One region of the Rhizobium yanglingense genome, then DNA from elsewhere that is predicted to be linked to it. Evidence: riboswitches for the same ligand, from Rfam matches in the RefSeq annotation. Region 1 holds a riboswitch; the other holds the start of a gene.
The links. A riboswitch is a leader RNA that binds a small molecule or an ion and turns the genes downstream of it on or off. The one in region 1 is predicted to bind S-adenosylmethionine.
Positions count from the first base shown of each region.

Region 2: it holds a riboswitch for S-adenosylmethionine, as region 1 does, so the genes downstream of both, ACW4PC_RS17025 (O-succinylhomoserine sulfhydrylase) here and metA (homoserine O-acetyltransferase MetA) in region 1, are expected to answer to the same signal.

Region 1 covers NZ_CDSAWY010000005.1:743,484-747,693, reverse strand. The annotation lists gene ACW4PC_RS13300 (ABC transporter ATP-binding protein/permease) at 1-1,198, opposite strand, end outside; SAM riboswitch at 1,354-1,431, shown strand; gene metA (homoserine O-acetyltransferase MetA) at 1,494-2,417, shown strand; gene ACW4PC_RS13290 (aldose epimerase family protein) at 2,540-3,562, shown strand; gene ACW4PC_RS13285 (GntR family transcriptional regulator) at 3,675-4,210, shown strand, end outside.
Region 2 covers NZ_CDSAWY010000005.1:1,482,329-1,486,538, forward strand. The annotation lists gene ACW4PC_RS17015 (Hsp33 family molecular chaperone) at 1-375, shown strand, start outside; gene apaG (Co2+/Mg2+ efflux protein ApaG) at 376-768, opposite strand; gene ACW4PC_RS17025 (O-succinylhomoserine sulfhydrylase) at 991-2,175, opposite strand; SAM riboswitch at 2,222-2,300, opposite strand; gene ACW4PC_RS17030 (2'-deoxycytidine 5'-triphosphate deaminase) at 2,374-3,468, shown strand; tRNA gene ACW4PC_RS17035 (tRNA-Gly) at 3,513-3,586, shown strand; gene ACW4PC_RS17040 (hypothetical protein) at 3,626-4,039, opposite strand; gene ACW4PC_RS17045 (hypothetical protein) at 4,125-4,210, opposite strand, start outside.

The DNA of each region.
Region 1 (4,210 bases):
CGATCTCTTCGCCGAGCTTGGCGGCGATCATGAGATTCTTGAGGGTCAGCGTATCGGCGTTATCCTCGTAGGTGATCGCATTCTTCGGATTGATGGGTTCGTCCATGCCGTGCAAAGCATGGCGGAAATCGGTCACGCGCATCAGCGTGGCGCGCCACTCGGCGATCGCGGTGAAATTGGCAACATACCAGCGCAGGGCGGTATTCACCTGGTTGAAGGCGCCGACGGACATCATCAGTTCGCCGAAGGTCAGGCTGCCTGAAAAATAGGCGGGAGCCGCGACGATGATCGGGACGACGATGACCAGCCAGCCGTAACCGGCCGAAACCCAGGTGAGGTTGGTGCTAGCCATGGTCAGCCGCTTCAGGATGGCAAGTACCGAAGTGATATCCTCATTGATCCGCCGGCGTTCGTTTTCCTCGCCGCGGGCCACGGTAATCGCCGGCATGTTCTCGTTGGCATGCATCAGCGAAAAGCGCAGCTCCGCTTCCTTGGAGAAGCGGTCGGCATTCAAGATCACCAGCTTGCGGCCGACGATCTGGCTGAGGATCGAGGCGGATGCCGCATAGAAGATCGCGGCCCAGACCATATAGCCCGGAATGGCAAAGGCGTAGGTGCGAAAATGGAAGACGAAGCCGCTCGAAAGCTCCCAGAGAACGCCGATGAAACTGACGAGCAGGATTGTCGACTGGATGAGGCCGAGCGTGAGGCCGGTCGTGCTTTCTGCAAGGTTGCGGGCGTCTTCATGCAGCCGCTGATCCGGGTTGACCCCGATGAGGCCGGTTGAGGCGAGACGCAGCGCACGCTTGCGCTTCAGCCAGTGATCCACGAGGTCGCGGGTCAGCCCTTCGCGCATATAAAGCGCGGTCATCTGGTTGAGCCACGCCTGGCCGACGTTCATGAGCAATAGCGAACCGGCAATCAACGCGAAGACCTGGAGCTGATGGAAGAATTCGCCGACGTCGCGGCGCTGCAGGGAATCGTAGAACGGTGCGTTCCAGCGGTTCAGAATGACCTGGCCATAGGCCGTCGCCAGGATCACCGCGAGCAAGATCGAGGCGAGAAGCAGAATCTTTCCGCGGACCTTGGAATCCCAGAATGCCGCAAACATCAGTTTCAGGCGGTATCCGAGGCTCAGATCGTAACCTACTCTATCCTGCCCTTGAATGCTCGGCCTGCCTTCGACGTCGTCTGCCATTATGTCCTTCCATGCGGACCATGATGATGCTTGATTAACATGGTGACGCGCCCTGTCCATCAACAGATTCTACCAGTCATTAACGCGTGAGTTACCTTGGTTCAACGCGCGCCCTTCAGAATTGCGATTGATTCGCGTGGGCTCCGGCGCTATTTAGTGTTCTCCGTGGTGATTTGGCCGGCCGGCTTGCAGCCACGTTAAATAAGTCGCTAAAGGGCCGCGTGCGGACCGGTAGCGATTCTTTCGCCGCCGGTTTTTTATTTGCCGGTACCTTTTGCTTTGTTGAGTGACCGCAATGCCCATCAAGATCCCCGATACTCTGCCCGCTTTCGAGACCCTCGTTCATGAGGGCGTGCGGGTGATGACCGAAACGGCGGCGATCCGTCAGGATATCCGCCCTTTGCAGATCGGGCTTCTCAATCTCATGCCGAACAAGGTCAAGACGGAGTTGCAGATGGCGCGCCTTGTGGGCGCTTCGCCGCTTCAGGTGGAGCTCTCGCTGATCCGCATTGGCAACCATAGGGCCAAGAACACATCCGAAGACCACCTGCTTGCTTTCTACCAGACCTGGGAGGAGGTAAGGCATCGCAAGTTCGACGGCTTCATCATTACTGGCGCACCGATCGAAACTCTGCCTTACGAGGACGTGACCTATTGGGCGGAGATGAAGAAGATCTTGGATTGGACCGAGACGAACGTTCATTCGAGCATGAATGTCTGCTGGGGCGCAATGGCGGCGATCTACCATTTCCACAAGGTTCCGAAATACGAGCTGAAGGAAAAGGCGTTCGGCGTCTATCGCCATAAGAACCTCAAGCCTTCATCCGTCTACCTCAATGGATTTTCCGATAATTTCGAAGTGCCGGTTTCGCGCTGGACCGAGGTCCGGCGCGCCGATATCGACAAGTCCTCAAGCCTCGAAGTCCTCATGGAATCCGACGAGATGGGTGTGTGTCTCGTGCACGAGAAAAAAGGCAAGCGGCTCTACATGTTCAATCATGTGGAATACGATTCCACATCGCTTTCCGACGAATATTTCCGCGACGTGAATGCCGGCGTGCCGATCAAGATGCCGCATAATTATTTCCCGCATAACGATCCCTCGCTCGCACCGCAGAACCGCTGGCGCAGCCATGCGCATCTGCTCTTTGGCAATTGGATCAACGAAATTTACCAGACGACGCCCTATAATCTCGACGAAATCGGTACAAAAATCTGAACTGCAGCCGCCGCTGATCTCGTTGCGGCGGCGTTTCTTTTTTGTGTTTGACGGTTGCGGTCATCAACAAATGGAGGCAGGTTCGCGGGCCTGAAACCAACACAGATTTGGGATGGCGAACTATGTCGGAAAAGCTCGAACGGGACGTTTTCGGGACGACGAAAGACGGCGAAACCGTCTATCGCGTCGAGATCAAGGGCGGCGGCCTTACAGCCAAGATCATGACTTGGGGGGCAGTCATCCAGGATCTCCGGCTCGACGGCCATGATGCGCCTCTCCTGCTCGGCTTCGACGACTTTGCCAGCTACCCCTCCCATTCCTCCTATTTTGGTGCAACGCCCGGCCGCTGCGCCAACCGCATCGGCGGTGGCAAGTTTACCCTCGACGGCAAGGCCCATCAGCTCGAGCTCAATGAAAAGGGCGTTTCGCATCTGCACGGCGGCAGCGATAATATCGCCAAGCGCAACTGGACGATTGTCGAGCACGATGCCGACCGTGTCGTCTTGAAGATCGTCGACCCGGACGGTCGCGCAGGCTATCCAGGCAACTGCACGGTCCAGGCGACTTACCGTGTGCATGGCCATGGCGAATTCTCGGTCGTCTACGAGACGACCACTGACCAGCCGACGCTCGCCAATCTTTGCCAGCACGCGTACTTCAATCTCGACGGCCGCGAAGATGCGCTCGGCCACGATATCATGATCGCTGCCGATCATTATCTACCGACTGACGAGAAACAAATCCCGACCGGCGAGATCCGACAGGTCGAAGGCACGGTTTTCGACTTTCGCGAAATGGCCCCGATGAAGCGGTTTGAAGACGGCGAGCAGGCGTTTTACGACCACAATTTCTGCCTTTCGACGGAACGCACGGCCAAGCGCTCCGTCGTACTGGCACGCAGCGTCAACTCCGGTGTCTCGCTGGAGGTTAGAACCACCGAACCGGGCATCCAGTTCTATGCCGGTTTCAAGCTCGACGTTGCGGTCGCAGGCATCGGAGGGCGGAAATACGGGCCCTTCGCCGGCTTCTGCCTCGAAACGCAGGTTTGGCCGGATGCGATCAATCACGAGGGCTTTCCGAATGCGGTGCTACGCCCAGGCGAGGTGCTGCGGCAGGAAACGGATTACATCTTCACGAAAAGCTGATCTTCGCGGACATTCGATCACTTATCAACCTTCGTGCCGCCACGAGGGTTTTCATCTTTGCGGCAGAGATTCAGCTTGAAAAGTGGTTCTAAATAGGTTCTATGGTTATTCCATGGATAGAACCAGTCTGATAGCGGAGCTCAATGCCCGCGGTCTGCGCGACGAAACGATGACGGGACCGCTCTACAAGCGGCTCGCACTGGCGTTGACTGGCCTCATTCAGGAAGGCCTTCTCAAGCCGGGTGCAGCCCTTCCCGGAGAGCGCGATCTCGCAGAAGCTCTGAAGGTCGGCCGCGTGACGGTGCGAACCGCCTATCGTGATCTGATGGCCTCCGGCGCATTGGAGTCGCGTCACGGCAGCGGTACCTTCGTTTCCAGTAAGGTGGAGCGCATGGAGCAGCCGCTCTGGCGTCTTTCGTCTTTCTCGGCCGATATGCGCTCACGCGGCCGTTCGCCGGCGGCAAGGATATTGTCCCGCACGATCAATTCGCCATCGCCGGAAGAATCCTTCCTTCTCGGACTTGGGCAGGATGAGGCCGTTCTGCGCCTGGATCGTCTGCGCCTTGCGGATGGTTTGCCGCTGGCGATCGAGCGGGCGGTTGTGCCGGTCAAGTTCCTCGGCGGCAATGCCGGTGGCGAGGGATCGCT
Region 2 (4,210 bases), 740 kb from region 1:
GAGCGCATGCGCCAGCCCGACCTCCACGGCGGCGACGGCGATAACGCCGCGCTGGCACACAAGGAAGACGACGCCTGGACCGAAGCGCGCGCGTTGGTCGACACGATCGACGCGGACGAACTGACGGATCCGCAGGTCGGAATCGAACGCCTGCTCTTTCGCCTCTTCCACGAGCGTGGCGTGCGTGTTTTCAGTACCCGGGCAGTTTTCGACCGCTGCAGCTGCTCGCGCGAGAAGATCAAGAATGTGCTGAAGGGCTTTTCGGACGACGAGATCGACGCCAGCCAGGAGAATGGCGAGATTGCCGTTACCTGCGAATTCTGTTCCACGACCTACCGGTTTGAGGTCGTGGAAGTCGCATCGGCTGCGGAATGATCAATTCAGCACTCTGAGCAGCCCGGGAGAATCCAGCGAGAAGGCGGGTATTTCGACATCGAAAAGCTCGCCGTCCTCCGTTTCCATCTGGTAGTGCCCGAACATGAGGCCGGAAGGCGTATCGAGCGGACAGCCGGACGAGTATTCGTAGGTATCGCCGGGTTCCAGCCGGGGCTGCTCGCCGACGACCCCAGGACCGGTCACCTCGTCCACCAGGCCGTTCTGATCGGTGATGTTCCAGTAGCGATTGATGAGCCGTACTGTCAGGTCCGAATTATTGCTGATCACGATCCGGTAGCCCCAGACATAGCGATCATCATCCGGATCGGATTGCTCCTCCAGATAAAAGGGCTCGACGACAACTTCGATATCTCGTGTGAGGGCGCGGTACATGCCTTACACCATAGCCAAGATATGTTACCCGTATCTTATACAGCGCTCGATCCGTCAAGAAACGGCACATGCATCATCCTTCAAACCGCGATGATTGCACGTCGTTTCGAACATTAATCCTAATTTTCGAAGTTAATTCCCGTATTAAAGCGAAGCTCTTGCGCCATTTCTTAGGTGGAGCATGTGGCCGGACCGGCAAGGTCCGGCCGTCGCTATCGCAGGTCAGGACTTAACCTTTGAAAGAGCCTGAGCGAAATCTTCGATCAGGTCATCAGCATCCTCGATGCCGAGCGAAAGGCGAACCGTGCCGGGGGAAATGCCTAGTTCCGCGCGGGCGTCATCGCTCAGGTTCTTGTGCGTCGTCGTTGCCGGATGCGTGATCAGGCTCTTGGAATCGCCGAGATTGTTCGAGATTTTGATGATATCGAGCGCATTCTGCAACGCGAAGGCTGCTTCCTTCCCGCCCTTCAGCTCGAATGCGACGAGCGTCGAGCCGCCGGACATCTGCTTGGCGATGATATCGGCCTGCGGATGATCCTTGCGGCCCGGATAGATCACCTTGGCCACCTGCTTCTGTTCGGCAAGGAAGTCCGCCATCCTGGCAGCACTCGCCGTCTGCTGCTTGACGCGCAGCGGCAGCGTTTCGATGCCCTTCAGAAGCGTCCAGGCATTGAAAGGCGACATGGCCGGACCTGTGTGGCGGAAGTAGTCGTGCAGGTTTTCGTCGATCCATTCCTTATCGGAAAGCACGACGCCGCCGAGGCAGCGGCCCTGGCCGTCGATATGCTTGGTCGCGGAATAGACGACGATATGGGCGCCGAGTTCCAGGGGCTTCTGGAAGAGCGGCGTTGCGAAGACGTTGTCGACGACCACCTTGGCGCCGATCTGGTCGGCGAGCTTGGCAACGCCTGCGATGTCGATCACTTCCAGCGTCGGGTTCGTCGGGCTTTCGAGGAAGAAGACCTTCGTCGCCGGGCGGATCGCCTTCTCCCAGTTTTCGAGATAGCGGCCGTCGATGAGCGTGCATTCGATGCCGTATTTCGGCGCAAGCGTTTCGACCACCCATCGGCAGGAGCCGAAGAGCGCGCGGGCGGCAACGATATGGTCGCCGGCCTTCAACTGGCAGAGGATCGCCGCGGTGACGGCAGCCATGCCGGAAGCGGTGGCGCGGGCGTCTTCGGCGCCTTCGAGCGCGCACATCCGCTTTTCGAACATATCGTTGGTCGGGCTTCCGTATCGGGCATAGATGAAGCCGTCCGTCTCGCCCTTGAATCGGGCTTCCGCCGCTTCAGAGGTATCATAGACGAAACCTTGCGTCAGGAAGATCGCTTCCGAAGTCTCGCCATATTGCGAGCGCAGCGTCCCTTCGTGAACGAGTTGGGTTGCCGGGCGCCAAGTCTTGCTCATGCCATCACCACCTTCAAACAACAAAAAAACCGGCCGCAAAAGCAGACCGGTTTCATACCCGGTCTTTTTAGCCACTTCTTTAACGTGGCTGCAAGCCGACCGGCCAAATCACCACGGGATAAAGCTGCAATACTGCTGATAGCTTCTTGCGTCAATTCCTTGAGTTTGGTTTTGTCTGAGGCAAATTATGGATGGAGCATGATGGCTCGGGAAACTGGAATCTTGGCCGATCGCGCAATTGCTGCGCTGTTTGAAACGGGCCGCCTCACGAGTGAGCGGGAACTGGACCGCGATCAGATCCAGCCGGCCAGCCTGGACCTGCGCTTGGGCGCCAAGGCGTTCCGCGTCCGGGCAAGTTTCATGCCGGGTCCCTCGCATCTCGTTGCCGACAAGCTCGACCGGCTGAGCCTGCACGTCATCGATCTCTCCGAAGGTGCCGTGCTCGAAACGGGCTGCGTCTATATCGTGCCTCTCATGGAGCGGCTCGATCTTCCGGCTGAAATGTCCGCCTCGGCCAACCCGAAGAGCTCGACTGGCCGCCTCGACATCTTCACCCGTGTCATTACCGACTACGCGCAGGAATTCGACAAGATACCTTCCGGTTATTCTGGCCCGCTCTATCTGGAAATCAGCCCGCGCACGTTCCCTGTCGTCGTGCGCCGTGGCTCGCGCCTCTCGCAGATACGGTTCCGGGTCGGGTATTCGATTCTCGGCGAGCCGGAACTGCAGGCGCTGCATGATGCGGAAACGCTGGTCGCAAGCGCCAAGCCGAACGTTTCGGGCGGCGGCATTGCGCTGTCGATCGACCTGGCAGGCGACAATGATGGCCTGATCGGCTACCGCGGCAAGCATCACACGGCCGTCGTCGATGTCGATAAGAAGGCCGAGCACGATATCTTCGATTTCTGGGAGCCGCTTTACAGCCGCGGTCGCAACGAATTGATCCTCGATCCGGATGAGTTCTATATTCTCGTTTCGCGCGAGGCCGTGCACGTTCCGCCGCACTACGCAGCCGAAATGACGCCCTTCGATCCGCTCGTCGGCGAGTTTCGCGTGCACTACGCCGGCTTCTTCGATCCAGGCTTCGGCCACGCACCTGCCGGCGGCATGGGCAGCCGCGCCGTTCTCGAAGTCCGCAGCCATGAAGTGCCCTTCATCCTCGAGGACGGCCAGATCGTCGGCCGCCTGGTTTACGAGCACATGCTGGAGAAACCCGAAAGCCTTTATGGCTCCGGCCTTGGATCGAACTACCAGGCCCAGGGCCTGAAACTCTCGAAGCACTTCCGCATCTGAGAGCCTTGACACCGCCACCCATCTGTTGGAAGGCTTCCGTCATCGCGGGTGTAGCTCAATGGTAGAGCAGCAGCTTCCCAAGCTGAATACGAGGGTTCGATTCCCTTCACCCGCTCCAGCAACTTCAATAACTTAAAATTGGCGTTTCACTGCCGTTTCACTTGCGCGATTCGGCGCGGGCCTCGGCGATCTTGCGGCTAGCCTCAGCCCGTCGCCACGGCTGTACTTTTTCGTCATCTTCACCGTCGAGCGGGTAGCGAGGTTGCTTGCCATTTCGATCGATCCGGTTGCCTCGACCGTCTCCGAAACCGCGCCTGCGCGCGTGTCCATCGACCAGACATTGTTGGGAACCCCCGCAGCAACGCGAACCTTGCGGAACTTCTCCGCATCCGGTTTTCCAATAAGGCTTCCCGTAGTCCTCATCAATCACGGCCGGACCGATCTCTGGAAGCGTGTAGGCTTTCAGAGCTTCGGTCACGAGCGGATAGCTGTTCAGATCGCGAGCGACCGCAGCTCCCGTCTTGCTGGTCTTCAGGGTCAGGATCATATCCTTTGAGATATCGCCGGCCATGAGACCGCGCCAACGGAACTCGCCACCTTCGGGAGGCGGCACCATTCGCCGATAACGTCGATACGGCGCAGCGCCGCCTCGAACTTCAGCGCCTCGACGAACCCAATCGAGGGGCATTCCTCTCGGCGCTCTTCTTAACGATTGCCAAGCACTGATCGTAGGTCATAGTGA